2 linked regions of the Chroococcidiopsis sp. TS-821 genome follow. The main gene of each other region encodes a partner of the protein of the gene in region 2 in a complex. Links are inferred from orthologs where the notes say so. Each region holds a gene or a part of one and is shown on either strand. Other genes may lie near its edges. The genes, in order: prmC and prfA.

Region 1 (15,578 bases), on a different replicon or contig from region 2:
GGGCGCAAGCTGGTTGAAAGTGTTTTAAGTCATCCACACATGAACCGCGTGGAGCGTGTTTACTTAATGACAACGCATCAGCAAAGCTTCTACGAACGTATTGGTTTTGAGTGCAACTCAAGCACGACGATGGTACTCTACAACCAGCCAAAACTAGGTTTTCTTACTCAAGAAATTCAACTTCAGGAATCACCAACGGGATAGTTACTTGAATGCGAGTATTCTGAGCGACATCAGCATCAGATGGAATCGGTAAAAAGCTCAACTTGGCTTGCATCAGTTCTAACACGGTTTGATTCAATAAAAGTTTGAATCCGGCGGAAAGCACTTTATTATCTACCGCCGCAGCACTAAGCTGTTGCTCGAACTGCATTGCGTCTAATGGTTCAGACCAAGTGTCTATTGGTAGTGGTACATCAAAAAAAATGTCAACCGCCTCGGTATCGAATGAGGTTTGTGATGATATCGTAATGCTACCGGCTTCCATCTTGGGAATGCAAATATCTACCAAGTTTAAAAGTACCGCGCGTAACCAGTGCGGATCTGCCAAAATATAAACTTCTGGATCGGCAGGCGATACTTGTATTTTGATACTGCGGTTGGCTGCTACAGTCTGCGTCAGATGTGCGATTTCCTCAATAATGGCGGTTAATTGTAAGGGCTGAATTTCTAATTCGTTACTGCTATTTTCTATGCGGGCGACATCGAGAATTTCATCGAGCAATTTTACTAGTTTCAACGCTAGTTGATGCGCTTGGGCAACAAATTCACGCTCTTCGGCTGGATTGTCACACAAATCAGACAGAATTAACTGATGTAATCCGATTAAGCTATTGAGTGGCGATCGCAGTTCGTGTGCGGTGCGTACCAAAAATCCAGCTTTGAACTGACTGAGTTCGCATACTAACTGATACGCTATTTGTGTTTGTCGTAATTTTTTTGATACCGTTTGGGTATCGATGTTGGGTACAGATGACGTAGAGTGTAAAGGCGTTTTAGCTAATTTATCTTTACCAAATACTTGTGCAATACGGCGACTTCCCAGCCCTAACCCTAGCCCAAATGCTAGATATACCCAATTCATCCAGCTTGTCATTCGTGTTACGTACAAATTTAAAATTCTAACTTGACTGAGCCTTGGCGCAAAATTTCCCAGCCTTGACCTGTCCATTTCGCGACAGTCGAAGGAACGCCGATATTTGCTATTGTCTCTTGCAATTGTAATGTCAGGACATCGGGAAACTGTTGGGCAATTTCTGTCATCGTGCGTAGTGGCGGCTGACCAGATAAATTAGCACTTGTTGTCGCCAAGGGACCAGTTTGTTCTAGAATACTTTGCGCGATCGCACAATCTGGCACTCGCAATCCAATCGTACTCGGATCGCTAGGATTCATCTGTTGAGGCACGCGTGATGACGCAGGCAATACAAGCGTTAAAGCTCCAGGCCAGTATAACTTGGCAACTTCCTGCCAGAGCGCGCGATCGTTTCCGGCAACAAAATCCCAAAGGTCGCTTGCTTTTGCACCCATAAGAATCAACGGTTTATCTTGACTGCGTTGCTTAAGTGCAAAAATTAAATCTGCTTTTTCTGGTAACGCCGCCAGCGCGGGTACGGTATCTGTCGGAAAGCTGACAACACAACCAGAACGTACTCCAGCAATCAGTTCGTCAAGAGAAACTAAGGGCATAGTATTTAGAGGTCAGGGGTTAGGGGGCGGGGGTCAGGAGAGCTATGAGTCGAAAGTGTCGAGTTAAGAAAAACTTGTATAACTCAACACTTCACGCATTCACACTCCTACATCACGCCTCGTTGTTGCGATAGGCTAAAGCAAAGCGTTCAATGCCTGCAAGATCCTTATGAATTTCAATGTTGCCGTAGCTGCCGTGACTTTGCAACAGTGCGGCAACCATTTCGGCTTGCCCTGCCATCATTTCAATCAACCAAATCCCACCAGGTTTTAAGTAAGCTGCTGATGTGCCTATAAGATGACGAATGCAGTCTAAACCGTCGGCACCGCCATCGAGTGCTAACCACGGTTCGTGAAGTGCGACTTCTGGTTGTAGCTGTGGTACAAGTTCGCTCGGAATGTAGGGTGGATTGGACACTATACCGCTGAGTTGACCTTTGAGAAACGCTAAAGGTTCCCACCACGAGCCTTGATAAAACTGAATTCGGTGAGTAAAACCAAGGGCTTGGGCGTTTTGGCGTGCGATGGCTAAGGCTGCTGCGCTGCAATCAACCGCGTGAATTGTCGCCTGCGGCATTGCTTGGGCAAGTCCGATTGCGATCGCGCCGCTACCCGTTCCTAAGTCTGCCCAGTGCCCTAACTCATGATGCTCGTGACTTTTTTGGGCTGCACTTACTGCTAAATCAATTAAACACTCCGTTTCAGGACGAGGAATGAGTACGGCTGGAGAAACTGCTAACTTAAACTGTCGCCAAGGTGTTGCCCCTGCAATGTACTGCACCGGTAGGCGATCGTGAATGCGTCGTTGCCATAAGCGGTCTAAGTCGCTCAGTGGTATTTGTAGTTGAATTTCTGGCAAGTTTTTGAACGAGCCTAAGCGCAGTGAAAGGCGGTCTAATCCAGCGACTTCTTGTAGTAACCAGTCTACTTCGGTTACAGGGATATGAGCAGAAAGCGCTGCTCGTTGAGCAGCACTACGCCATTGCCAAAGTGCTAAACCAGATGTTAGTAGCAACTGATCGTTCATGTATTAGCGGGCTGGGCGCTGCGGCGCGGCTTGTTGTGGTGCTGGGCGCTGCTGTGGCTGTGCTTGTTGACCGGCGGCAGATTGTTGCAGCGATCGCACGTACTGAATTGACTCTTGCGGCGGAACCAGCACGATTTGTTGTACGCCTTCGTCGTTGCGAGTTCTTAAAATTTCTAACATTCCTTCTAAATTGAGAACTTGGATATCAACGGTAGAAGCTAACTCAGGTTGCTGCTTTTTGAAGCGCTCGAGCATTCTCTGTAATTCTTCTTTGTTGAAGTAGAAAGGAATGACTTCAACTTCTGCCTGCTGGTTGTTGGCTTGCGGACGGTTAACTTTCATCGTCAGGTAGCCTTTTTCTTGTCCGGCTCGCGCGACGAATAGCGGCGTTCCTACGCAGTCTTCTAGCCTGCGTTTATTTTGTTCGCAAGCTCTACGTAATTCTGAGTTACCACTTTGCCGTAAGAGATTTAAGGCAGCATCGTATTGCTGTTTTGCTGGGATGTAGGCAATATCTAAAGAATTTGGCTTGTTGGCGTTGGCTTGTTCCAGCCTGTACACTTCTCCTAGTGGTACAGGAACAACTTGTACTGAATTTCCTAGCTGTGGATTTGTTTTCTTCAGATTATTGACAAACGCTTGCGCGTCTTTTTGACTAATAAAAACGCCTGCGACAGGACTTTGATTTTGTTGATTTTGTGCGTTTGGCGGCGGTGTGGCAACTAAAGGAGCGCCCTTGCTATCGGTGATAGTGAATACGGGGACAGACCCTAATTTTTGGATAATTTGCTCTTGTGGCAAAGCCAGCGCTCGTAGATTACCTATGAGGGCAGAACTCATAACGGCGCTGCCTAATATTCCTACAGTTGCGCCCCAACGAAAAATTGATTTCATAACTGCTCCTGGCATCAATAGCCCACTAGAGTATGACAAAGTATCTAATTTGTAAACGCGCTGTTGTAATTTTTGTTATGTTAGCGCTTTGGCAAGCACTTTGCTGGCGTTGTCAGTAATTAACTGATAACAACCAAGCCTGACGTTATATACAGTGAGATCGTTCCGCACCAAGCTATTGTAAGGTTTATCGTCGATTGCTTTTATTTTTAATTGGCAATTGATATTTGATAATTTGCTGACTACGACTATTTCAGGCGTTAATATTAACTTTTCTAATAACTATCACGGTTGCTATTGCGCTGATGGCACGCGAACATTGAATAAATGAGTGATTTCCCTGTTTAACTATCGGGATGACAGGATTTGAACCTGCGACATCCTGCTCCCAAAGCAGGCGCGCTACCAAGCTGCGCTACATCCCGTTGCTTTAAATTGCATCGTTGCTAGTATAGCATAGCAAAGTGTGTCGCAGAAAAGAAAACTCTGAGTTAATTTCGTCTTGGCTAGTTGGGATACCAAAACATGCCTTTGATACCCTCAGGATCGGACATGAAACCTAAACCTCGGTAAAAATCCACAACATGAGGGTCGGCAAATAATGTGATATTGCTGATGTCTTCACTTCTCAGTTTTTTAATCATGTATTTCATTAATGCCTTACCCAAACCTTTACCTTGAAAGGAAGGGTGTACAACAACGTCCCATATCGTTGCATTAAAGGCATGGTCTGAAGTCGCCCGCGCAAAACCGATGAGTCTTCGTTGAGTTCCGCGAACTTCCCACATTGACGCAACCAAGAAACTATGCTGTATGGCTTTTTTTACCTTGCGCAACGGACGACGCGACCAACCTACCGCGTCACATAGTTCTTCTAGTTCGTACAAGTCAATTTCACGTTCGCTACTAAAAACTATGCGATCGCCTTCGCCTGATTTTTCTAGGCGATCGCTACTTGAAGAGGAGCCATTTGCCATTTCAATTGCGTACTCCTCATTTACGGTCGTTTTGGTGCCTGCGGTTAACTCAGAACCGCTAAACCAGCTTTTCCAAAAACCCATGCCAGCGTGGTTCGGGTAGATAAATTATGATTACGAGTGCATAAACTAGTCTGACACTTTACGATTTATTGTGTTAACTCACTTGTGTGGTACTCTCAAATTCATTCATTCAGCGCGATTACTGGTGAATACAAGTGTGCCTAAGCGAGTTCAGCAGAATCCATGTATTGTGTCACAAACTAGCTATTCCCAAATGTAGCATTTTTCACTAAAAAGCTGAATTCAGTTTAGGAGAGGTTTCGCGCGCAACATCCTTTCATCGCTAAGTTTGTGAAAAATTAGGAAAGCTATATCAAATCGACAACTCTTTTTTATCGAAATCTCAAGTTGAGTGAGGAACGTTCAGGATAGGATATAAGCATGGCAACCATTGAAATTCTAGGAGTCCCCCACGCCTACGAGCTAACGACTCCCACTGCAGGTGCTCATGCTTTAGTCTTTATCCACGGTTGGCTATTAAGCCGTGGATACTGGCAGCCTATTATCAAACAGTTGTCTCCAGACTTCCAGTGTCTTGCCTACGATCTGCGTGGTTTTGGTCAGTCTCAATTGAGTCAAGGAAACCGCGAGTTGCCATCCTCAAAGAATGTTTCGAGTTTGGTTCCTGCTTCGGTAGGCGCTGCGGCGGTTCAACAACATTCTGCATCGCGCTACACTGCTGCTGCTTATGCGCAAGATTTAATGATTCTCTTAGAAAAACTCAATATTACAAGTACTTGGCTCATTGGTCATTCGTTGGGTGGTAGTATTGCGTTGTGGGCAGCCGAGCAAATGCCTGACCGCGTTAAGGGAGTTATCTGTATTAATGCGGGCGGCGGTATTTATCTCAAAGAGGCTTTTGAGCAGTTTCGTAGCTGGGGCTCAAGATTAATTAAATATCGTCCGCGTTGGTTGTGCTATTTACCACTGCTAGATTTACTCTTTACACGCGCTAACGTGGCGCAGGCGATCGCACCTGCTTGGGGGCGTCAGCGGCTGATTGATTTTGTTGTTGCCCATCCGGAAGCTGCCTTGGGAACTCTTTTGGATTCGACAACTGAAACGGAAATAAATCTTTTGCCAAAAATTGTCTCTCAACTTCAGCAACCCGTGTATTTTATTACGGGCGACAAAGATCAAATAATGGAACCTAAGTATGTCCGGCATTTAGCAAGCTTTCATCCGCTATTTGAAGCTTGTGGCAATAATGTCCTAGAAATTCCTCATTGCGGACATTTAGCAATGATCGAACACCCGCAAACTGTTGCTAATCAAATTCGCCTGCTTTTAGCGCAGCACAGCTACAGTTAAGGAACGCAGAGAGTAGGCAAGGAAGTGGGTTATTTCTCTCCTATCCCACAAGTCACTAGCGACCCGCTCTTAGTTTCTCTGTTGATATAACTGCATCACATCAGTCAGCGCTAAGCGAGATTGAACGCCAAGCGCGAGCGGGGAAGTGTGACCGCGGTCGAGGTGATCTGCCGCTGCGCAACCAATCATCGCTGCATTATCGGTGCAAAATTTGAGTGGAGGAAATAAAACGCGCAAGTTGTGCTCCCTCGCCGCAGTTGTTAGATGATGTCTTAAACCGCTATTTGCCGCAACGCCACCACCAACAGCTATGGTGTTCAGACCGTAATCTCGCGCACAGGCGATCGCGCGTTTGGTGAGCGATCGCGCAACACTCGCTTGAAAACTGGCGGCGACGTCTTCGACTGGTAGTTGTGTTTCTTTTTCGAGTTGCTGTACTAGCCGCAAAACAGCAGTTTTTAACCCACTAAAGCTGGAATCATACGGATGATACCCGCCATTTGGTTGCGAAACGTTGCCTTCCGGTAAAGCAAAAGCTTGCGCGTTGCCTGATTGCGCTAGTTTATCTATGACTGGACCGCCAGGATAACCGAGTTTGAGTAATCGCGCTACTTTATCAAAAGCTTCTCCTGCTGCATCATCGCGGGTTTCGCCTAAAGTCTCGTACGCGCCACAATCTTTGACATAAATTAAGCTCGTATGACCGCCAGAAACGAGCAAACTCAAAAATGGCGGCTCTAAACTCGGTTCGCTCAAATAATTTGCGTAAATGTGACCTTCGAGGTGATGCACGCCGATAAATGGTTTTTGCTGCACGATCGCTAGCGTTTTTGCGGCAGTGACTCCTACTAATAAAGCTCCGACAAGCCCTGGTGCACAAGTCGCAGCAATGCCATCGATGTCTTGCCACGCGAGATTTGCCTGCGTCAAAGCCAGCTCAATTCCATGATTAATAATCTCTAAATGCTGGCGCGAAGCGACTTCTGGAACAACTCCACCATATTGGCGGTGAATCGCAATTTGTGAGTTAATAATACTACTATAAACTTGACGATTTTTAACAATCGCAACTGCTGTTTCGTCGCAGCTAGTTTCTATCGCTAAAACAGTTGACATAATTCTGAAACGGGCATTTTAAGTACGAATCAATATCTAAATAGTGACAAGCGAATTTATCCGACTATATTAAGTAGCTTAAACTTTATTCACCGCAAACTTTACTAGGTTCACACGCAAGAGTATGATTGCTTCCATATGAGCTTGCGAACGCTTGTTCAAGCTGTTTATCGTACAACAAAATTTAGGTTTTGTAATAAAGGGAAACAATTCCATGCGACGATTGTTTGCTCTAGTCCTTGTCATCAGTTTATGGTTTAGTTTTGCGCCGCAGGCGTTAGCCGTTGGTGCAGGGCTTGTGCCTTGTAGTGAATCTCCAGAATTTATTCAAAGAGCTGCTTCTGCCCGAAATACGACTGCCGATCCTAATTCAGGTCAAAAGCGCTTTGAGCGTTATGCGCAAGAATTATGCGGTCCAGAGGGTTTACCTCACTTAATTGTAGATGGTCGTCTCAATCATGCGGGTGACTTCCTGATTCCTAGCATTCTTTTTCTCTATATTGCTGGTTGGATTGGCTGGGTAGGACGTGCCTATCTCCAAGAAATTAAGAAGCGCGACAATACAGAACTGCGAGAAGTCATTATTGACGTACCAACAGCGCTGCCACTCATGCTATCTGGCTTCACTTGGCCACTCGCAGCTGTTAAAGAATTGCTTTCTGGGGAATTAGTTGCTAAAGATGACGAAATTCCAGTTTCTCCACGCTAGTTTGATTTGAATTAATTTGTTTTTGGAGACTGAGTTCATGCAAAAGAAAGGCGACAACCAAAATTATTTGCTACGCTATCTTTCTTTAGGACCAGTATTACTTTTTGCCTGGCTAAGTTTTACTGCGGTTCTGTTAATTGTCTTTAATTATCTGTATCCCGATCTTCTTTTCCACCCGCTGCCATAAATTAGTATGGCTAATATCAAAGTGTTTGTCTCTTCAAAAAAGTTTTTACAAGACTTACGAGACGAACACTACTTTTTAAAGTCTAAAACTCTATCTATTGCCTGTAGATTCTGAGTTGCTTTTTAAAGAATTCACTTTTCAGTTGCCAAGGCGCTATATCTTTACATGAAAATGGTATAGCGCTTGCTCGTTTCGAGCGAGTCTTTGTCATTTTTTTGACTCATCATTGCTTAATTAATTTTTCTAAATTTAAGACCAAAGTATGAAAACTAAGGTCGTTTATTCCCATAAAATAGTGCCACTACCTTATTGAGATCTGACATAAATATGGCGCAAGCAATAGATGCATCTAAAAATCGTCCTAGCGATCCGCGAAATCAGGAAGTTGTTTATCCTTCCAGACGAGATCCTCAAATTGGTAATCTGGAAACGCCAATTAATAACTCTTCTTTAGTTAAGTGGTTTATCAATAACCTGCCAGCATATCGCCCAGGGATCACTCCGTTACGACGCGGGCTAGAAGTAGGAATGGCGCATGGCTATTGGCTGCTTGGTCCTTTTGCTAAGTTGGGTCCATTACGCGATACTGACGTCGCGAATATTGCTGGATTGCTGGCAACTTTAGGTATGGTTGTCATTTCAACTCTAGCGGTATCGCTGTATGCCGCAACCGATCCACCAAAACCAGTAGCTACGGTGACTGTGCCAAATCCTCCTGATACTTTTGACACTACTGAAGGTTGGAACACTTTTGCGAGTGGCTTCTTAATTGGTGGTGTTGGTGGTGCTGTTGTTGCCTACTTCATCCTTGCTAATATCGAGTTAATTCAAAACATTTTCAAGTAACACTGCATTCTGCTCATTCATTAAAGACTGATAAAGGCGCAAAGGAAAATTTTGGGGGACTTTGTGCCTTTTTGTTTTTTATTGCGTCGCGCACGCTGCAGAATTTGGATTGTCTAACAACTGGAGTTACCACAAAAGCTAAATACTGTAGAGGCGATCGCATCTACAGCTTTGTCAAGATCGTCATTGACGATTTGAACGTCAAATTCATGCGCGGCACTAATTTCCTCTTGAGCGCGTTGCAGACGACGCGCGATCGCATCAGCAGAATCTTGACCGCGACGACGTAAGCGGTTTTCGAGTTCTGCTAAAGATGGAGGCATAATAAAAATCCGCTTCGCCTCAGGATAAGACTGACGAATTTGGCGTGCGCCTTCGAGTTCAATTTCTAACAGAACGCACTTACCTTTGGCGATTTGTTCGAGAACAGTATCGCGGGGAGTACCGTAATAGTTACCCGCAAACTCAGCCCATTCCAGCAGTTTGTTTTGTTCAATCATTTGTTGAAATTCGCTGCGGCTGACAAAATAGTATTGTTTGCCGTGAATTTCGCCTGGACGGGGAGCGCGGGTAGTAACAGAAACGGAAAAATATAATTCAGGATGACGCTCGAGCAACGCTCGTACTAGCGTACCCTTACCAACTCCGCTAGGACCAGTCAAGACAATCAGTTTGCCTTCGGGGAGGCAATTTGTTGGTGTAGCTGAATCCTGAAGTGATAAAACTGGCGTCATCCTAAATTAAATTAAATACCAACGAGGAAAAGCAACCATAGCAGAGGTCAGAGGTCAAAGGTCAAGGGTAGAAGAGTTATGAGTTCTCAAAGTTGAGTATTGAGCTAAGAAGTTTTTTCAGTCAAAATTCAAAACTCAAAACTTTAATAATTTCCTAACCATGTTGACCGTTGCTATATTTCCCATCGTACCGCTGATTTCTAGCAATTGAGCAGTCTATTCCGAACTATGCTCGCGATTCACAACAAAACGATTCGCCACCGTTTCCGGTTGAATTGCCGAGAGAATCACGTGACTAGAATCGGTAATAATGACAGCCCGAGTGCGACGACCATAGGTGGCGTCAATCAACTGGTTGCGATCCTTAGCATCGCTAATGATACGCTTAATGGGGGCAGACTCTGGACTGACTATGGCAACCACTCGGTTGGCAGATACGATATTGCCAAATCCGATGTTGATTAGCTGAATGTCCATGACAAACTAACGCCAAGCGCCGTGTGAGAAGCAATTAGGAACCTAACTTTCATGGTATCCACAAAAATTTTGACTTACAAGGCAAAATTCACCGAAAAATCAGCTTTTTGGGGTGTATGTTCTGACTTTTTCCACTTTTCTACCTTTGGAAATCGCTCAAAAGATAGAGCAAAAGTTACAAATTATTGATATTCGTTAATTCGTTTTGCAATCTGTTGATTTTACAACACTAACGGCTGCTGCCAGCGATATCCGCGCGAATTGGCTACCGGCGCGGGTGGAACAGGTTTATCAACGCGATCGCTTTTGGATCTCGCTAGGATTGCGTACGCTCAAACAGCGAGGCTGGCTAGATATTTCATGGCATCCGCAAGCAGCGCGGATTTGTATTGGCGATCCACCACCGCGCAAGCCGGATACGTTTACTTTTAGCCAACAAATCTTACATCAACTCAGTGGTTTAGCTTTGATCGGTATCGCAGCGGTCGCGCCTTGGGAACGCGTTCTTGATTTGCAATTTGCCCGTCGTCCTGGTGAAAACCCCTTATTTCACCTTTATGTAGAAATTATGGGGAAACACAGTAATGTAATTCTCACCGATGCTAATCGAGAGATTATCACTGCGGCGCAGCAAGTCAGCCCGCAACAGTCGAGCATCCGCCCTGTACAAACTGGACAACCTTATGAATTTCCACCAAGTCTTACAAACGATACTCCTAGCTTGCAAGAATCACAACAACGTTGGCAAGCAAAAGTTAGTTTAGTCCCTGGTGCTTTAAAACGTTGTTTGATTAAAAGCTATCGTGGCTTAAGTCCAGCGTTAGTTGAATCAATGATCCGCATGGCAAATCTCGCTCCAGAACAATCAACTGAAACGTTAACACCGTCGGATTGGGAAAAATTATTTCAACGTTGGCAAGAATGGTTAGAAGCTATAGAAAAATCGCACTTTCAACCAGGTTGGACAGCGAATGGATACACCGTACTCGGTTGGGAGATGATTCAGCCGGTCAAAAACATTCAAGATTTACTCAATCAATACTACACTGCCGTTCTTAATCAGCAAGAATTTCAGCAGTTACGCCAACAGCTAAGTCAGAAATTAAAAAATTTGTTAGAGAAGTTGCAAACGAAAGCGAATAACTTTAGCAATCGCCTGCAACAATCGGATCGGGCGGATGAATACAAACAACAAGCTGACTTATTAATGGCGCATCTCCAAGCTTGGGAACCAGGGATGACAAAGATTACCCTCGCGGATTTTGAGACAGGCGCACCTGTGACGATTGCTTTAGAACCTGAAAAAAACGCGGTGCAAAACGCTCAAAGCCTGTATAAACGTAGTGGTAAACTCAAACGCGCGCGCGGTGCGGTTGAACCATTACTAGCGGAAGTTAATGCAGAAATTGAGTATTTGCAGCAAATCGAAGCGGCGATCGCCCAAATCGAAAATTACCACACCAATGCCGATCTAGAAGCCCTCAAAGAAATTCGCGAAGAATTAATTCAACAACGCTATCTCGAAGATTCAGAATACACGCGTCGTAGCGATCCGAATACTGCTAGCACAAACTTTCATCGCTATCGTACTCCGAGTGGTTTTGAATTGCTCATTGGTCGTAACAATCGGCAAAATGACTACTTGACGTTTCGCCTTGCGGGAGATTACGATTTATGGTTTCACGCGCAAGAAATTCCTGGTAGCCATGTTTTACTCCGCCTCGATCCTGGCGCAGTACCAGAAACTGCTGATTTACAGTTTACAGCAAATTTTGCAGCTTACTACAGCCGTTCGCGCCAAAGTGAGCAAGTGCCAGTAGTTTACACTGAACCCAAATACGTCTACAAACCCAAAGGCGCAAAACCAGGAATCGCACTCTACAAAAACGAACGCATTTTGTGGGGACAACCGCAAGACGCGGCAGCTTATCTTCAAAGGGGTGAGGGGTGAGTTGTATGGAGAAAATAGTATTCTTCCTCTGCTTCCCTGCTAATAACCCTTGATCCCCAACACTTTACCGTTGCTCCCTTGTTAAACTGAGCTTTACAGTTTCTTGAGAAATTTACAACCTAGCATCTATCTCTCGGAGGAGTTATGTCAAGAAACTGTAAATTTTGATAAAAAAATCTGTGTTTCCTGTTACAATGTCTTTATAGAAGACGAGGAAAGTTTATCAGGTTTTTAACCCGCTATTGCCTTGGGAACGCGTAGTTTGGGTTTCCTCGAATTGAGAAACAACGCAAATAAATTTAATTAGACCAGCTGTGGTAGGCTGGTCGTTTTGTATTCTAGATAAATCTAGAATGAGAAAGTCGTGCGGATCGCACCGATTACGATATCCTGATTAGCATTGTTGAAATCAGGTGCAGTAATCCAAATCACGCCTGGAGTAATTGCCAAATTGTCAGTGAGTTGTAGCTGATAAAACGCTTCGATGTGCAACGACAGATCTTCATCAGTACCTAAGTCTGGAAGAACTAAACCAGGATTAGCCGCAATCAAATCCGCCGCCGCAACTGGGTTGAGTGCCACACCAGTACTAGTTAACCGTGGTTCCATACCGACGATAATACCGAGTAAATTTCCTTCGCGACCCAAGTCAGGAAAGGCTAGAGTCACTGCATAGTTAAAGATGTCGCTGTCGCCACGTTCGAGGAGTCCGCCTAAGGTGGAAAGTAAGCGTGTATTGGTGTAACCAGCCCAGCCCCCAATCACAAAGTTATTACTGATTTGCCACGAAAGCTGCACGCCGTAGGAGTTACTGACAGTGGGAATCTCGACGGGTTCTAAATTCAAATTCTCGAAGAAAGCGTCATCAAAGCGTGCAAATGACGCGCGGCTACTACCCGCACCTGTATCGCTAGCATTGTAGGAGTTAATATAAGTTAAACCAATATTAAAGCGATCGCTCGGTCTTAAAACTAACTGGGCGATACCTGCATAAGGTCCATTAAATAAACCGCTACCGTCGAGAGGGCTACTCGCATCGGTGGCTAAATATCCTAAGCTGAGTTCCAAATTATTGCCGAGTTGTTGGCGAATTCCTACGCCTGCGCCGTCACCAAGGTTATAAATTGGGTTACGCGTACCAAACGCCGACAGCGCCCCAGAACCACCATCACCGTCCAGGACGTTCAAAGTGTCGGTATAGTCGTAGAAAGCACCACCTGTAAAGCCTAAAACAACTTCTGTCGTTTCGCCTAGAGGAAAGCTATATAAAAGCGATTCGAGTCCAACGTTATTTGCTTCATCTTGGGTAAACGCTAATTCGCCCTCGGTTATTCCCGTCACCTCAGAAAAGCCAGGAAAATTGCCTGTTGAGATGAGTGTATACAGTTGATCGCTACCAGTAAAACTCGTATTAAATTCAAGGCGCGTTCGCTGTCCGAGAATAATCGACTCATCAAGGTCATTTCCGTCAGCGTCTTGTCCAGAAATAATTCCGGCTGCGCCGACAATGACTTCGCCTGTGAGTTGTGTTGTTGTTGAGAATTGATTCGCTTCTAGTTCAGCGACAGTGGCTTCTAAAGCATCAGTTCGACCGCGCAGCGTTGCTACTTCAGCGGCAAATTCTTCTTGTAGTCTTTGGAGGGTGGCTAAATCTTCGCGCGTCACCTGATTGGCTGTGGCTGTTGCGATTAACTCATTCACGCGGTCAAGACACGCATTCAAACCGGCGGCAAATTCGTATCTTGTCAACGCGCGATTGCCGCGATACGTACCATCAGGATAACCCGCAATACAACCGTAACGTTCGACTAACGATTGTAGCGCTTGAAATGCCCAGTCTGTCGGTTGGACGTCAGACAACTGCGAAACTGATGTTACTTGTGATAGCGCATTCGAGTTAAATTCGGTGGGTTCTTGCGCTAATACTGGATTGCTGACAAATGCGATCGCACTTGTACTCGCTGCTAGCATCACCCCCGAAACAACAGAATGACATCGCAAGCGCTTCGATTTTTGCTGCATTTTGTTTTTCCTCACACCCACTTAGAATACAAGTTTCCTCGATTTGATAGCAGATGACAATTACTTTTGTAAAGACTGGAGTCAGAGGACGCACTGTAGCGCAAACCTACGTGAGGTTTTAAGAATGTCTTAACTTGATTGACCCTTGCTGCAAGGGAAAACACTTCTCAATCCTTGTTAGAATAAGATTCATTCTCATTTTTATGAGAATAATATCCATATTCACAAGTAGTGGTTATTACCCTTAGCAAAAGAATTAGGAGAGATGGTGATTCGCCAGAAGCTACAACAACATCGTCACAAGCGTAATGTCTTGTCGCTGATTGCACTTTTACTATTATCAACAGCTTCAGGTTGTAATCCAGCGACGCAAGAAACCCAAGCACAACAAGCACAAGAATCTCCTGCACCGCAGTCTGAACAAATTCGCGTTGTCGCGACGTTTTTGCCGATGTACTGGTTTACGCGGGCAGTCGCAGGAGATCGGGCGCAAGTAGACATTCTAGTACCGCCAGGTAGCGAAGTCCATGACTATCAAGCAACACCTGCAGACGTACAAGCGATCGCAACAGCAAATGTCTTGGTGAAAAATGGCTTAGGAATGGAAGACTTTTTGGAAGGAACCATTCAAAACGCTGGCAATCCAGATTTAAAGATCGTCGATTCCTCTAGTGGCATTGAACCTCTGGGCGAAATTTCTCCAGTAGAATCGGTAAGCGAACACGGTCACAGTCACAGTCACGGTCACAGTCACAGTCACGACCATGCAGATGGAAATCCACACGTATGGCTCGATCCTGTGTTAGCTAAACGACAAGTCGAAAATATTCGAGATGGTCTCATTGCCGCCGATCCAGCAAATAAAGATGCTTATCAAGCAAATGCAGCTGCTTATATTCAACAGCTAGAGCAGACACACAATCAATTTCAACAAACGCTGCAAAATTATCCAAATTGTACGTTTATCACATTTCACGATGCTTATCCCTACTTAGCAAATCGCTACCAATTACAGCAAGTTGCAGTTGTCCAAATTCCTGAAGATCAACCATCGCCAGGAGATATCCAAAGAGCTGTGAATGCTGTCAAAAAGTATGATGCACAAGCAATATTTTCTGAACCTGGAGTTGATAACAATTTACTGAAAAGTCTGTCTCAAGATTTGGATATCCCAATATATCCCATTGACCCCTTAGAAGCAGGACCTACAGATCCACAGCATTACTTCACAGCAATGAGTGAGAATCTACAAACTATCGAGTCGGCATGTCAGTAAACTAAAATGACATCGCGTATTCTTAATTCACACCCAATTTTAAAAGTTGAAAACCTGACTGTTTACCGACATAACTATTGTGCGGTGCGTGATGTCTCTTTTGAGTTATTACCGGGGACAAATACTGCTATTGTTGGTCCTAACGGGGCGGGGAAAAGTACTTTAGTGCAAGCTATTTTAAATTTAATTCCCCACTCGGCTGGTAAGGTAGAAATTTTCGATCGTCCCCTGGAACGCCTAGGACACTTGCGCCACTTGTTAGGGTATGTACCGCAAAACTTTATCTTTGACCGCACTTT
Region 2 (15,715 bases):
TGCAATATTAATGATTTACTACCACGTGCTAGCTTGCTGAATCCCAAAAAGTCTTGAGATGCAATTTGTAACTTTGAACGCTGGCTCATAAGCCTTAAAGTTTACCTTTTAAGTTTAATTATGAGGATCTACAGATTGCTCTATATCAATCCTAGAAGTAACTACAGCATTTTGTTACTCAATTTTTGTGGTGATACTACTGATTTCAATTTTTTTGATTGTTTGATATAATACTCAAAAACTTAGCGTTTAAAGTTGCTATCAAATTCAGGCTGCCAAAGATGAAATTATAACGAGTAGGAGCTAGTAAGACTGACATTTATAGTGTCAAAGCTTAGATTAGTATCTAGATGCAGATATAACATTTTATACTTATACGCTTTCCTAAAATACTAAAGCACAGCCATGAATTTGGAAGAATTTGAGACTCAATATCGAAATACACTTGAGCGCAGCCTCAATCAACTGCAAACAACGGTTTTGTTGCTAGCACAATTAGAAGCAAATATTGCTTCTGTAAGTAGAGATCTCCAAACTCTCAGCCAAACCGTAGAAGATTTTATCAGCGAGCAGAAAGCACAGTAATCAAAACTTACCTATTTTAAGTAGTCAAGGTAGCTAATTCTTCCTTAATTGCTTGTTTTAACTCTGTTAAATTTACTGGCTTAACAAAATACCGCGTAGCGCCTAGGCTTAACGCCCGCTGTTGATCGGCGCTAAAAGCAAACGCAGAAACTACAAATATTGGAATATCTTGCCAGTCGGCTCGGTTTTGCAGCTTTTCTAATAAAGTATAGCCATCAATATCTGGTAACTTTAAGTCTAATAAAATAAGTTGGGGCTGAAACTCAGTCATCTTTTGAAAAAAACAGGTGCCATCAGCCAAGCTGAGAATCTCGTAACCGCAAAAACTTAGGTAATCATCAAGCATCTGGCGGTTCAAATCATTGTCTTCTACGATAAGAATTTTGCTACGGACAGTAGCAGACGGAATAACAGCACTGGAATCAATCGTAGAGCTTTGCGGATCGCCGTTCACAACTTCTTCAGATATAGTAGTCACCAACTGTAACATTTATGATGAAGTTTCTCCTCATGCATAGGATTATCATATTTTTCGGAAATTAATTAGCCATAGAAAAATATTTATATTAATTTTATCTTTATTTAACAGTTATGTGCCTATTATCTAGCAAAATTGCCTTCTTTTGTAGCAAACTGACCTAAATGTATAAAACTACAGCATGGATGGTGGTGACAGAAGTCATACTAGCTGAAAAAAGTTTTTTGAATAAATGGCATATTAGTGGACAAAGAATTGCATAACTTTGACTTGCGTGCGAATAAAGCAAGACTTTGTCAGTTTTCTGTGCAACTTTGCTAAAAAAGAGAAAATCAGCTTAAATAAATGAAAATAAATCAATAACTTTAAAATCGAGAAATTTCTGGTTATTTTGGTATCCTAAAAGCGTTTTTAGCGAATATCTGCTTAAAAAAAACGAGTAGTGTCAATTATTGATAAACTTTAAATTGGCGATCGCCAATCTAGGGTATTCTGGGCTTAAGATTTAAAAACTCATTAAGATTCTGATAAAAAATAATTATAAATCGCTTGGAGTACAAGGCGATGGCTGCTGATTATCCAGATATAGATATTGCGCCGTTGATTGACCATGCGCTGCTCAACCCTACAGCAACAGCAGAGCAAGTACAACTGTGTTGCGAACAAGCAGATCGCTTTCAATTTGCAACCGTTTGCGTTTATCCTTGTCATGTTCGTCAAGCTGCTGAACTCTTGCACGGCAAAAATCCGCAAGTTTGTACAGTAGTCGGATTTCCGACAGGTGCGACGACTTCTGCGGTTAAGCTTTATGAAGCACAAGAAGCAGTAGACAATGGTGCAACTGAGTTAGATGTTGTAATTAACCTCGGTTGGCTCAAAGCGGGTAAAACCGAGCCACTACACCGAGAAGTTGCTGAAATTTGCGAAGCCACAGGAAAAACCGTCAAAGCGATTTTGGAAACTACCCTACTGACAGATGCGGAAAAACGTCTTGCTGCAGAAATATGTATGGACGCTGGGGTCGCCTTTTTGAAAACAAGTACTGGTTGGAATGGAGGGGCGACGGTCGCGGATGTAAAACTTTTAAAAGAAGTTGCCAAAGACCGTGTAGGAATTAAAGCGTCTGGAGGAATTCGCACAATTGAACAAGCTTTTGACTTAATTATGGCAGGTGCGACACGCTTAGGCACCTCGCGTGGTCCAGAATTGATTCGCCAACGCGATAACCTGGATAAAGAGGCAGTAGATTTATAGGGTAAACGTTTAAAGGTTAAGTGACTTTAGTGATTGCCGATGACTTCTAATGCCTTGCTATCTTCTCTAGCCCTCAGCACCTAATTTATGAGCCGAACTTACAAAGCCACTGGAATAAATTTGAAAAGTATGGCGTTAGGCGAGTCAGACCGCTTGCTGACGATTCTAACGCGCGAGTTCGGCTTGGTTCGAGCTGTAGCACCAGGTTCGCGGAAACACAATTCCAGCTTAAGCGGTAGAAGTGGCTTGTTTGTCGTCAACGATCTGTTAATTGCGAAAGGGCGATCGCTTGATAAAATTACGCAAGCCCAAACCAAAGAATCTTATCCAGGTTTAAGTCAAGATTTAGGTAAGTTAGCGGCTAGTCAATACTTAGCAGAAATGGCGCTGTATCAAGCGTTAAGCGAACAACCGCAAGAAGAATTATTTAGTTTACTTAGCGAACACCTCGGTAGATTAGAACGCTTACCAAAAAATCAGCCGCGTTGGATTATCGCTTACCTCAGTCATGCCGTTTTTCACCTTTTGGCGATCGCCGGAATTGCACCTCAAGTACAACGTTGCTGTTTAAGTGGAATTCTTCTACAACCAGATTTGAGTAACTCACACTGGCAAGTAGGATTTAGTGCAGCCGCTGGTGGGATTGTTAGCTTGGATGCCCTAGAACGCCTGCAAGCACAAGGGCGTAGCTTTAGAGCAGGTGGTGGTATTTATAATCATCAAACACCTCCTCAAGTCAAGCGCGTAGCCGAACCTGCACAAAGCTACCAGGCGATCGCACATCGGCAAGAAATACCTGCGCTGATTAGCCGGATTGATGCTACGGAACTAGAAATATTACAAAAGTTATCTCAAGCTGAGTTAGACCAACTGACACCACTGGCAGGGGACAATATTGTTACTGAGGGTAGCTGGATATTTATTGAGCAAATTCTCCGACAATATGCTCAGTATCACTTTGGTCGTCCAATTCGCTCTGCTGCCTTAATCGATAGCTATTTTGCTTTGCCGACTTCTATATCATGATGATGCAACCGCCTAATTTAGATACAAAAAGCTTTTTATCATCTCCTCGCTTGCATAGCACTTACCAACGCAAGGGAACGTCATTTTATCATCACTATCCAGAGACGTCTTACGTTTATCAAGTTTCGCACGAAAATACGACGAACAGCGATGTTATCAGCACTAAAGTGACGCAGGGAGCACCGAATGGTTCCTTGCTCAAACACAGTGACGACGAAGAAGTGACAGCGACGACAACGACAACACCAGCCGATAGCGAAGCTACCGAAGTTGGGTTTTTGCCGGTATTAAAGAATCACAATTTCCTAGCCCTGTGGAGCGGTCAAGTTTTCTCGCAGTTAGCAGATAAAGTTTATTTGGTCTTAATGATTGCGATTATTTCTACCCGTTTTCAGACAAGCAACCAAAGTATCAGCGGTTGGGTATCAGCAATCATGATGGCGTTTACAATTCCTGCGGTACTATTTGGTTCAGTTGCTGGTGTATTTGTAGACCGATGGTCCACAAAAGCTGTGCTGATAGTAACAAACTTGGTACGTGGCGGCTTAGTGTTATCAATTCCAGTGTTGTTATGGATGACTCAAGACTGGGATGCCATTGGTAGTTTGCCAACAGGTTTTGCAATTTTACTCGTGCTGTCCTTCCTTGTTTCGACTTTGACACAGTTTTTTGCCCCAGCAGAGCAAGCGACAATTCCTTTGATTGTGGAAAGACGTCATTTGTTGTCAGCAAATTCTCTATATACAACAACGATGATGGCGTTAGTCGTTGTCGGGTTTGCCGTTGGCGAACCGCTGCTGGCAATTGCTGATACGTTGACAATGCGATTTGGTGGTTCTGAGATTGGGAAAGAACTCGTTGTCGGTGGAAGTTATGCGATCGCGGGTTGTTTATTAATGCTATTAAAAACAGGTGAAAAAAATTGCGAGCCTGAGAGAACTCCGCACATTTGGCAAGATTTACGCGATGGATTCGAGTATTTAGGGAAAAATCACCGCATTCGTACAGCTTTGATTCAACTTGTCATTTTATTTTCAATTTTCGCGGCGCTGGCGGTTTTAGCAGTGCGGATGGCAGAGGTAATTCCGCAAATAAAATCTTCGCAGTTTGGCTTTTTACTTGCGGCTGGCGGTGTAGGAATTGCAGCAGGTGCGACGCTATTGGGTCAGTACGGACAGCGTATTTCTGCAATTCAACTGAGTCTTTATGGGTCTGTAGGAATTGCAGGGTGTTTAGTCGGTTTAGCGATATTTACCGAACAGCTTTTAGCTGTACTATTATTAATTACACTTTTAGGCGGTTTTGCGTCTTTAGTCGCAATTCCAATGCAAACAGCAATTCAAAAAGAAACTTCTCCAGAAATGCGCGGGAAAATTTTTGGATTGCAAAACAACGTCATCAACATTGCCTTGACACTACCGCTCGCGTTAGCCGGAGTTGCCGAGACATTTATCGGCTTACAGGCAGTTTTTTTGAGTTTAGCGGCGGCAGCGATCGCAGGAGGTCTCTTAACCTGGTATATTTGCCGTACAGAGACATAAACTCTCAATTGATAAAGAAATACGGCAAGGAAACGAGCAGAAGGAAACTGTTTCAACTCCGCGCCGCTCACTTATCCCTCACTTCACTGAGAAAATCGCACCTCAACCTGAATGCATATTGCCTGGCTCGGAAAAAAATCACCCTTTTGTGGCAATGTCACGTATAGTCGAGAAGTCACTAATGCCCTATTAGAGCGGGGACATCAAGTCAGCTTTCTTCACTTTGCACAAGAGCAAGAAGAGCCTGATAACTGGCCCGATTGTCCAGAGGTTTCCCTGCCATTTTTGTACAAATCCCAAGTTTACACTATTCCAACGCTGAAAGCTGCTAAGGTTTTAAGTCAATCTTTGCGGCAACTTAAACCCGATATAGTCCACGCGTCGCTCACACTCTCCCCACTAGACTTTCTCCTACCAGACATCTGTGGAGAACTCAACTTGCCTCTCGTTGCTACTTTTCATACTCCGTTTGCGGGCAAGGGAGCCAAGCTTAAATCAGGAACACAACTGTTGGCATATCAACTCTACGCACCTTTTTTAGTAAACTACGACCGCGTGATCGTTTTTTCGCAGGTGCAACGCGATTTATTAGCACGCTTGGGACTTTTGCCCGAAAATGTTGCTGTCATCCCCAATGGGGTAGATATTCAAAAATACTCTCCTGGTTCGTCAAAAATTAAAGCGAAGCTCAACGCACAGCGCTTGTTTATTTACCAAGGTCGCTTGGCACCAGAGAAAAATGTGGAACCGCTACTCCGCGCCTGGAAGCATTCTGAAATGCATCCAGATAGCAAGTTACTAATTGTTGGTGATGGTCCATTAACACCGTCATTAGAACCGTTTTATGGTTCTGAACATGGCATTTACTGGTTAGGATTTATTGCTGAGGAAGAACGACGCATCGAAATCCTACGGGGTTGTGATGTTTTTATTTTGCCGTCTTTAGTCGAAGGACTATCAATATCTTTATTAGAAGCAATGGCTTGTGGTGTAGCTTGTTTAGCAACCGATGTTGGCGCCGATGGCGAAGTTTTAGAGGGAGGCGCTGGTGTCATTCTCACACCACGCCGCGTAGAATCGCAGTTAAGAACCTTACTGCCACTCTTCCAGGATCATCCTGAGTTAACCACTTTATTAGGACAAAAAGCCCGCAAGCGCGTTGTGGAACGCTATACGCTTAGCCAAAATATCACCCAAGTCGAGAAACTCTATACTCAAGTTTTAGAGCAGCGGCGGTTCCATTTCAGTCGTGGGGCGTAGCAAGGTGCAAAGGCGCTTGAGAGAGTTATGAGAGGGTGGTGAGTCAAGTTCTTTATGGGCGTACCATAACTTTGATCGCTTCCCGACTATCCATTGCGGCATAGCCATTAGGTACACCATCGAGATCGACCGTTAAATCGAGAACCGCAGAAGCATCGAGTTTGCCTGCTACCGTATCAGCTAGCAATTCTGGAATATAAGCACGGGCAGGTGCAACACCACCTCGTAGTGCGATGTTTTGCATAAATAAACGACCCAAATTGAAATTGTGGTTGCTGCCGTGCGGTACGCCGACGTAGCCAATCGCGCCACCAGGACGGGCAATGCCGATCGCCGTTGCCATTGCTGACTCACTGCCAACACACTCTAGGACTGACTCCGCGCCGCCAGAGGTCATTTCTTGCACCGCCGCGATCGCTTCCTCTCCTCGACTACGCACAACATCCGTTGCACCAAACCGTCGCGCGATCGCCAACCGCGATTCGTGCCGCCCCAAAATGATGATACGTTCAGCACCAAGTCGTTTAGCGGCAAGCACGCCACACAACCCCACAGCCCCATCGCCAACCACTGCAACCGTGCTACCTGGGCGAACACCTGCTGAAACAGCAGCATGATGTCCAGTGGACATCACATCGGTGAGTGGCAGAATAGCTGTGAGCAGAGCATCATCATTCTCAACGTCCTTGGGAATGACGACTAACGTGCCATCGGCAAAAGGCGCGCGGATAGCTTCTGCTTGTCCGCCATCATTTGTAGTTCCCCAAAAACCACCTTGTCGGCAAGAAGTTTGAATTCCTTTACCGCAGAACTCGCAGGTGCCATCAGAAAACGCAAAAGGAGCAAGAACGCGATCGCCCTTCTTCAAAGTACGAACATCATCGCCAACCTCTTCAACAATTCCCATCCATTCGTGTCCTGTTCGCCAACCAGGTTGCCACTCTTCTTCACCCCGATAAAACCAGAGGTCAGAGCCGCAGATACAAGCGTGAGTAATCCGGACAATAGCATCGGTGGGCTGTTGAATAACGGGGTCGGGAACAGTCTCCACACGTACATCGCCAGGGGCATAGTAAACGGTTGCTTTCATCAAACGATCTCCTGATTATTTGCGAGTTTAGAGCTGAGAGCTTAGTACTCGAAAGCAAAACTAGAACTTTCTCAGGGATATTCCAGATGCTCGTAATTATTTTTCGCCGCTGAGCGACCAGTTATTGGCTTTGATTTTGTCAGTCAGCGAGGCTACTGTCCAATCAAGTCTGAGTCTTCTCTTGCACAAAAGTCCAGAATTGTGATAAGAAGTCGAACTTACTTTTTCATTGCTTTAGCTTCATTCTAAGAATCCTCAAGAGCAAGCAATAGAACGATTGTCTAAGATGGTTGTACAATCCTGCAAACTTGGAAATAAACGCTGTTAAAACAATAGAAAAGTCCGATATAGATTTAATGAATTACCAGCAGGCAAAGCGCGAGGCAGATAGGGCGCAAGCCAATAGAGACGAACTGAAAGAGCGAATTGCACAGGCTATCCGTCATGATGGGACGATTGAGCCGCTCACAGGTTTGTACCTCAAACGCTCTTCTTTGGCTGCGGAATGCGTTCATAGTATTTCTGTTCCTGCCTTTTGTGTAATTGCTCAGGGTAGCAAAGAAGTTCTTCTGGGTAGCGATCGCTATCAGTACGACCCGATGCATTATCTACTAGCAACAGTCGAACTGCCGATTGTTAGCCAAATTCTGGAAGCGTCACAAGAGAAACCGCACCTGAGCCTGCGCCTCGATCTCGATCCCACCCTTGTTAGTTCAGTCATGGTTGAGGCAGGGTGTCCCTCATCGCGCAGCCGTGCTGAAGTGAAAGCGATCGGTGTAAGTTTGTTAGATGCCAATTTATTAGATGCTGTGGTGCGGCTCGTCAGGCTTCTCGATTCCCCTGCTGAAGCTCATATTCTCGCACCTTTGATTAAGCGAGAAATCGTTTACCGACTCCTGATAGGCGAGCAAGGAAGTCGGCTGCGGCATGTTGCAGTTCTAGCAGGCTATACGCACCACATCGCCAAAGCCATCGCTCGACTTCGGAAAGACTTCAATCGACCCCTTCGGATTGAAAACGTGGCACGAGAACTGGGAATGAGTGTCTCGAGCTTCCATCATCACTTCAAGTCTGTCACCGCAATGAGTCCTTTGCAGTTTCAGAAGCAACTGCGGCTTCAAGAAGCTCGTCGTCTAATGCTGGGAGAAAACCTTGACGCAACGAGTGCTGCTCGCCGAGTGGGGTACGACGATGCTTCGCATTTCAACAGGGAGTACAAGCGGCTATTTGGTACACCACCGATGCGCGATGTGGAGCAGCTGAGATCGGCTGCTAGGGAAGCTGCTAGGGTAACTGAAGTTTTGACTTCGTGAATTCGCCTTTTACAATTGATCAATTCTATTACCATAGCTTGTACCATAGCTTGTTTTTCTGACCTCTGACCCTCGCTGTAGAGACAATAAAAAAAATCGACTGTCTGATTATCTACTCTCAAATTTATCCCCTGGTAACAGCCATCCTAATCGAGTTGGTTGCTGATAAACTCGCTTTAGCGTGTTTACATCTCTAGCAGAAATTGAGGGTGGATTGCGTACTTGGGAAAAGTACAATGCATCGTTTGGATTTGGGCTATGTCCCCATATTCCTAGTGCATGACCAAATTCATGACGCGCTGCGGCTTGAAGATACTTTCCCGTTTGATTAGGACTCAGCAAAATCGAGCAACGATGAGATAAAATCCGCTCAGAATTTACATACAACTCGTAGGTCGTTTCAGCCGATCGCGCGCGCGGGAATTTCTCGTTAGGGGCGATTCGCAACGGAGGAGACGAGCGCAGAATTTTTATATCTGCAATATCAGGTTGTTCTACCACTTGCAAAGGCAAATAAACACCCCATTCTTGAATCGCTTGCCAAACTTCGTTTGCCCAACTTCTTAGTCGGTTGGCGTTGTGGGTTTCGAGGCGCGGTTGTTGAATGTAAACTTTGATGGGCAATTGCGACCATATTAAGTAGCCAACTTCAGTTGGTTTTATCTCAGAGAAGTAATCACCGCTATTACTTTGGTCTTGCCACTGCACCAGGTTCGCAGGTAAAGGATGTCCCTGAAGTTCTGGCAATTTAGAAGCTTGTGCTACTTCAGTAGTCAGCTTGGCACTGGCGCTCAAGGTATGCTGATTGATAGCAAGTAATAGAGTAGCGATCGCTACCAGAACAAATATAAAAAATTTCTGCCGCCAAGCAGATTTGATTCGCGTCAGCAAAATGAAAGATAAACTTACTTAGCTATAGCACCTTGGTTAACGAGGCAACCAGTTAGCACTGAGAACAACAGTTAAACCTAGAAAAAGTACTGTGAGTGTCCAAGTAACTCGGTTCAACGTCGTTTCAGCACTTTTTGTACTGCTAAATAGTTGCGCCTGCCCGCCAATTGCCCCAATACCATCTCCTTTGGGACTATGTAGTAGTACCAATACGGTTAAACCTATCGCGGACACAACCCACAGAATTTCTACAACGTTAGTAATCGTCATGCTGACACTCTACCAAAAATGAACATTACAAGGCTTTATAGCGCTGATTGTACGGGAGTACGTTGATTGTGTAAGGTACTGTACTCGGCTGGCACGAGCAGCGACTGCCCAGTCATCTCAGGGGGTTGCGGAATCTGAAGAATTTCCAGAATTGTCGGAGCAATATCGCACAGACGACCGCCACTACGTAACCCTACGTTGCCACCATACCCTTGTATTTTAGCTCCTTCGCCTTCGATTAAGATCAAAGGCACAGGATTAGTTGTATGCGCTGTCCAAGGATTACCTTGCGGGTCACGCATATATTCAGCATTACCATGGTCAGCAGTTACAATCGCAGTTCCACCAGCTTTACTGACACTTTCTAACAAGCGTCCTAAGCAACGGTCAACGGTTTCTATAGCTTGAATGGTTGCTTCGATTTGACCTGTGTGCCCTACCATGTCGGGATTGGCGTAATTAATGACGACCAAAGAGTAGGTACCTTTTTCAATCGCTGCACTTGCAACGTCAGTCACAGCTTCTGCAGACATGCTCGGAGCGCGATCGTAGGTTGCTACCATCGGACTCATCACGAGTTCGCGGTCTTCTCCTTCAAACGGCTCTTCTAAACCGCCATTAAAGAAGTAAGTGACGTGGGCGTATTTTTCTGTTTCCGCGGTGCGGAACTGCTTCAGCCCGTGTTCCGAAATGACTTGCCCTAGAATGTTGTTTAAGTTTTGTGGCGCAAATGCTACCGCCACGGGTAACTCAGGGTCGTACTGTGTAAAAGTGACAAAAGATAATGGGCGAATTTGCTCGCGCTCAAAGCCATCGAATTCTGAAGCTACAAAGGCTTGAGTTAGCTGTCTGGCACGGTCTGGGCGAAAATTGAAAAAAATCACGCCATCACCCGACTCTATAGCTCCTGGTGCGACACGCTGGGGTACAACAAATTCGTCGGTGATTCCCGCATCGTAGGAAGCTTGTAAAATCTCAACTGCAGTGCGACTATCACCTTCGCCATCTTGAGTCATGACATCATAAGCGAGTTTCACGCGGTCCCAACGGCGATCGCGGTCCATTGCGTAATACCGTCCGCTAATCGTGACGATTTTCCCTACACCTAACTTCTCGGTGTAGTCTTGAATGAGCTTAATGACGCCTATGCCTTCGGTTGGCATTGTATCGCGACCGTCTGTAATTGCATGAATGCACGCTTGGGAAATTCCCTGTGCTTTGGCGACGTCAAGCAATCCTAACAAATGATTGACGTGCGAATGAACGCCACCTTCGGAACAAAGCCCGATGAGATGTAGCTTACCATTTCGTTCGCGAACATCCTGACACACTTGCAACAATGCGGGATTTTGGTGGATTGAACCATCTTCTACCGCATCAGAAATGCGCACGAGTTCTTGTGGTACAACGCGTCCCGCGCCTATGTTGAGGTGCCCGACTTCAGAGTTTCCCATTTGACCTTCGGGTAAGCCTACTGCTTTACCTGATGTTTGGATCAGTGTTCTGGGATATACCTGCCAAAGGCTACTCATTACTGGGACTTTCGCAGCAGCGATCGCATTACCGTCTGCTTCTTCTCGATAGCCCCACCCGTCTAAAATGACTAGCACCACGGGAGCAACAGGTGCTTGGGTCATAACTTTGTTGCCCTTCACTTTTTATGTAATTCACCGCAATGATACCATTGCTACTCGCTGCTGCAAGTAGATTTTTGCTTATTCTTGCAATTATCAGATATTTTTTGCTACTTTGGCTACTTTTTTCTGTAGGGATCGCAGTTTATGTCAGGAACCTAAGATTTTTGCGGTTAAACTCAAAAACGTTGTGTTTTTCTTTGATCCCCAATGGTACTTCTTTATGATTTGCGTTTGGCGGTTGCTTTAGTAGCTTTTTTAGTGGCTTTCTGTGCAGCGATCGCCGCTAATCGAGCTTGTTCTTTCTCTGCGGCTATTTTCTCCAAATAGTAGTGATAATCTCCGTTGTATAGGTGAAATTCTCCATCGCGAATTTCGACAATTTTAGTTGCTACTTGAGAGATGAAATAGCGATCGTGGGAGACGATAATGACTGTACCATCATAATGTTGAATCGCTTCTTCGAGCATTTCCTTTGCAGGAATATCTAAATGATTCGTTGGTTCGTCCAATATGAGTAAATTAGCCGGACGTAACAACATTTTTGCTAATGCTAACCGCGCTTTTTCGCCACCACTCAAGGCGACAACTTGCTTAAATACTGTATCTTTGCTAAATAAAAATCGCCCCAACAGCGTCCGCACTTCCTCGTTTTTCCAATCAGGGACTTCATCGTGAATTGTTTCCATTACCGTTTTGTGAAGTTCTAGCGCTTCTGCTTGATTTTGCTCGAAGTAACCTGGAATAACGTTATGATTTCCTAGCTTAACGATGCCTTCTGAGGGCGACTCTAGTCCCATAATTAAGCGCAGTAAGGTAGATTTACCTGCACCGTTAGGACCTAAAAAGGCAATGCGATCGCCGCGTTCGATTAACAGATCCGCGCCTAAAAAGAGAATTTTGTCTGCGTAAGTATGTACCAAGTCCTTGATTAATACAACTTCTCTACCACTGCGGGGTGCTGGAGGAAAGCGAAAGTGGAGGCTGCGTAATTCAGCGACTGGTGCTTCGATCCGCTCAATTTTTTCCAGTTGTTTTTCGCGGCTTTTTGCTTGAGTACTGCGTGTCGCACTCGCGCGGAAGCGATCGACAAACGCTTGCTGCTTTTCTAGTTCTTTTTGTTGGCGTTCGTAGGCGCTCAGTTGTGCAACTTGTGCTTCAGCTTTTTGCTGTAAATAGGCAGAATAGTTACCTAAATAAGTTGTGGAGACGCCACGTTCTGTTTCGACAATTTGCGTACATAGTCGGTCGAGAAACTCGCGATCGTGCGAGACAATTACCATTGGCGTGGTTAAGCTTTTTAAGTAATTTTCTAGCCACTCGATAGTTTCTAAGTCAAGATGGTTTGTTGGTTCGTCGAGTAGCAGCAAATCTGGCTTTTGTAGTAGGATTTTGCCTAAACTCATGCGCATTTGCCAACCGCCACTAAACGAGCTGACTAAGCGATCGCCGTCGGCTGGCTCAAAGCCCATTTCTGGTAAAATTTTCTCGATTTGTGCTTCTAGTCCGTAACCATCTAAGGCTTCAAATGTACGCTGCAGGCGATCGAGCTTGCGAATCAAGCGTTCTAATTCTTCTGGCGTCGCAGTTTCCATATCGCGCTGGACTTGTGCGAGCGATTGCTGCACTTCATTTGCTTGCTTAAAGACTGTCCAAAATTCTTCGCGGACAGTGCGCCCAGGATCGACTTCAAATTCTTGTGTGAGATAAGCGACGTGCAAACTTGCTGGACGAATCACTTCTCCTGCGGTTGGTTCAATTTCACCTGCAATGATTTTGAGTTGAGTCGATTTTCCTGCACCGTTAACCCCTACTAAACCGATGCGATCGCCACTTTTGACTTCCCAATTAACATCTTTAAGAACTTCACCGGTAGGGTATATTTTACTGATATGTTCTAGTCGCAGCATTCAAAGTCTCCACGCACAGCTCACGCGATCGCTAGTCGTCGCCTCCAATCGTAACAAAAATTAACCCCACAATTTGGCATTGCCAAACTGCTTGGTTTATTTCATAGATGAGATTATTGTTGAATGCGATTTTTGTTGGTCACAGTAGTTTGCAGCGGAATATCAACAATTTTGCAGGTACCATAGCAGAGGTCAGGGCTAAAAGCTAACCGAGACAAGGTTTCTCAGCTATTAAACTATCCTAACTTTCCCTTCGACGGCTATAGAAAATGATTTTTTTACGCGAATTAAACGATTTAGGCAGTACAGCAGATTTACCGGTAATACGACCATTTAGGCTGTAGGGTTGTCTTTTGTGAAGTACAACGAACAATACACTGCATTAAACACTGCGGCTCATACCCATGCCAAGTCGGACTGCCTTCAAGCCGTCATGGCAGGCAGCGTGCTTTTACATAATCTTAACTACGAGCCTGTACCAGAAGCCGCTAATTCTGCTAAGCGTTCTTGCTGATCTTGCGAGATACAAGCTTGAATGATTGGTTCTAAATCGCCCTCTAGAACTGGAGCTAACGAGAAGTTTTGTCCTAAGCGGTGGTCGGTGACGCGATTATCTTTGTAGTTGTAGGTACGAATTTTTTCCGAACGCGATCCAGTCCCGACTTGCGATCGCCGCATCGAAGTGACAGCCTCTTGTTGTTCGCGCAGCTTCATCTCGTACAGCTTGGCTCGCAAAATTTGCAGTGCGCGTTCTTTGTTTTGCAACTGGCTGCGTTCTTCGGTACAGAAAATTCGAATTCCCGTAGGTTTATGGAATAGATCGACCGCCGTTTCCACCTTGTTAACGTTTTGTCCGCCCGCACCACCGGAGCGCGCTGTGGTCATTTCAATATCTTTCGGGTCAATTTCAATTTCTACATCATCAACTTCCGGCATCACGGCTACGGTAGCTGTTGATGTATGGACTCTGCCACCTGCTTCAGTAACTGGAACGCGCTGGACGCGGTGTACTCCTGCTTCAAACTTCAGCTTGCTGTAAACTTGATCGCCTTGAATTTCAAGTATGGCTTCTTTAAAGCCGCCCATTTCTGCCAGCGATTCGCTAATCAGTTTGACTTTCCAGTTTTGACTTTCCGCATAGCGCGAGTACATTCGAACCAGATCGCCCGCCCAAATACTTGCCTCATCACCGCCAGTACCCGCGCGAATTTCGAGCATTGTGTTCTTTTCGTCGTTGGGGTCGCGTGGTAGCAGCAAGATTTTCAAGCGAATTTCTAGTTCTTCTAGTCGTTCTTCGAGTTCGGCGACTTCCATCGCAGCCATTTCTTGGAGTTCTGCATCACCGTTTGCCTCTTTCATGACTTCCCTAGCACCTGCCAACTCGTCTTGAGTCGTTTTCCAGGTTTCATAGGTTGTCACAACTTCTTCCAAGGAAGAACGTGCCTTCGCGACTTTTTGATATTCCGTAGGGTCTTTCGCAATATCAGGGTCAGCAAGGCGGCGGGTGAGTTCGTTAAAAGTTTGCTCGACAGATTTGAGTTTATTTAGCAGATAAGTTTCAGGCATAAAGTGCGATCGCTCAAGCAAGATAGTAGAAGGTCACAAAAATCGTATCCGGTTCGACTATCTAGCCTGGCTACTTTTTCTTGTCGTTGCCTGTAGGTTGGTTAGCTTCCATCATGCCGTACTTCCGCAAGAAGCGTTCTACTCGACCTTCGGTGTCGATGATCTTTTGCGTACCTGTATAAAAAGGATGGTTGCCTGACCACACATCAACGTGTAGTTCAGGTTTAGTTGAACCAACGGTCGCAACAAGTTCACCATCACAGTATACTTTTGCCTCAGGATACCATTGTGGATGAATATCAGGTTTTGCCATTGTCTTTTTCTTTGTAATTGCCTATATCTATTGTAGCTCTTAGCCTTCAGCGCTCAGCCCCTTGGCTAGCAACGAACTTTTGAAAGTTGATTGCTAATAGTTTTTATCGCTTGGAGAACTGAGGAGCTTTCCGTGCTTTGTGTAAACCATATTTCTTGCGCTCTTTCGCGCGAGGATCGCGCGTTAAGTAGCCTTCTGATTTGAGCGGCGCGCGGTTTTCTGGGTCAAGTTGGCACAGGGCGCGGGCGACGCCTAAACGAATCGAATCGGATTGTCCAGTTAAGCCGCCACCATGTGCTGTCACTAAGATATTGTATTCATTTTCCAACCCTAAGGTTTCTAAGGGAGCTTTAGCAACTGCGAGGTAGTTTGGGTTGTATTGGAAATACAAGTCGCCTGGTCTACCGTTGACAATCAGTTGTCCATCACCAGGGACTAAGCGGACTCTGGCGACGGAGGATTTGCGACGACCAGTTCCTCTGTACATCACGCGATCGCTTGCTGTCTCTGTTGCTTGCATTAGTTTTTCTCTCCTGGAATTGTTTGGATTTTAATTTCTTTTGGTTGTTGTGCTTGGTGAGGAT

The links.
Region 1: the proteins of prfA (region 2) and prmC are in contact, whole or in part, in a crystal structure (PDB 2B3T), measured with the Escherichia coli proteins. The link is inferred for Chroococcidiopsis sp. TS-821 from one-to-one orthologs.

Annotation. Positions count from the first base shown.
Region 1 is NZ_MVDI01000002.1:556,814-572,391, reverse strand. What follows is about bases 760-3,533. They hold prmC (peptide chain release factor N(5)-glutamine methyltransferase), read right to left. Parts: upstream 2,717-3,533; coding sequence 1,802-2,716; downstream 760-1,801. Other genes in these bases: B1A85_RS10220 (Tic22 family protein), read right to left, coding at 2,720-3,533; B1A85_RS10230 (L-threonylcarbamoyladenylate synthase), read right to left, coding at 1,114-1,689; B1A85_RS10235 (sensor histidine kinase KdpD), read right to left, coding at 760-1,096. In the rest of the region: B1A85_RS10240 (GNAT family N-acetyltransferase), read left to right, coding at 1-204; more of B1A85_RS10235, read right to left, coding at 164-759; more of B1A85_RS10220, read right to left, coding at 3,534-3,610; B1A85_RS10210 (GNAT family N-acetyltransferase), read right to left, coding at 4,117-4,671; B1A85_RS10205 (alpha/beta fold hydrolase), read left to right, coding at 5,032-5,961; tRNA (adenosine(37)-N6)-threonylcarbamoyltransferase complex transferase subunit TsaD, read right to left, coding at 6,031-7,077; B1A85_RS10195 (Photosystem I reaction center subunit III), read left to right, coding at 7,292-7,786; B1A85_RS10190 (Photosystem I reaction center subunit IX), read left to right, coding at 7,824-7,973; B1A85_RS10185 (photosystem I reaction center subunit XI), read left to right, coding at 8,301-8,819; gmk (guanylate kinase), read right to left, coding at 8,933-9,553; extracellular matrix/biofilm regulator RemA, read right to left, coding at 9,770-10,030; B1A85_RS10170 (NFACT family protein), read left to right, coding at 10,236-11,981; B1A85_RS10165 (iron uptake porin), read right to left, coding at 12,330-14,003; B1A85_RS10160 (metal ABC transporter solute-binding protein, Zn/Mn family), read left to right, coding at 14,269-15,279; B1A85_RS10155 (metal ABC transporter ATP-binding protein), read left to right, coding at 15,286-15,578. UniProt on the Escherichia coli protein: Methylates the class 1 translation termination release factors RF1/PrfA and RF2/PrfB on the glutamine residue of the universally conserved GGQ motif, i.e. on 'Gln-235' in RF1 and on 'Gln-252' in RF2.
Region 2 is NZ_MVDI01000001.1:591,572-607,286, forward strand. Bases 12,769-15,679 are described here. They hold prfA (peptide chain release factor 1), read right to left. Parts: upstream 14,819-15,679; coding sequence 13,718-14,818; downstream 12,769-13,717. Other genes in these bases: B1A85_RS02840 (ABC-F family ATP-binding cassette domain-containing protein), read right to left, coding at 12,769-13,252; rpmE (50S ribosomal protein L31), read right to left, coding at 14,889-15,131; rpsI (30S ribosomal protein S9), read right to left, coding at 15,235-15,651; rplM (50S ribosomal protein L13), read right to left, coding at 15,651-15,679. In the rest of the region: B1A85_RS02785 (hypothetical protein), read left to right, coding at 406-585; B1A85_RS02790 (response regulator), read right to left, coding at 602-1,075; deoC (deoxyribose-phosphate aldolase), read left to right, coding at 1,628-2,317; DNA repair protein RecO, read left to right, coding at 2,405-3,343; B1A85_RS02805 (MFS transporter), read left to right, coding at 3,343-4,884; B1A85_RS02810 (glycosyltransferase family 4 protein), read left to right, coding at 4,996-6,144; B1A85_RS02815 (zinc-dependent alcohol dehydrogenase family protein), read right to left, coding at 6,197-7,234; B1A85_RS02820 (AraC family transcriptional regulator), read left to right, coding at 7,591-8,547; B1A85_RS02825 (hypothetical protein), read right to left, coding at 8,656-9,438; preprotein translocase subunit SecG, read right to left, coding at 9,475-9,708; gpmI (2,3-bisphosphoglycerate-independent phosphoglycerate mutase), read right to left, coding at 9,744-11,345; more of B1A85_RS02840, read right to left, coding at 11,564-12,768; more of rplM, read right to left, coding at 15,680-15,715. UniProt on the Escherichia coli protein: Peptide chain release factor 1 directs the termination of translation in response to the peptide chain termination codons UAG and UAA.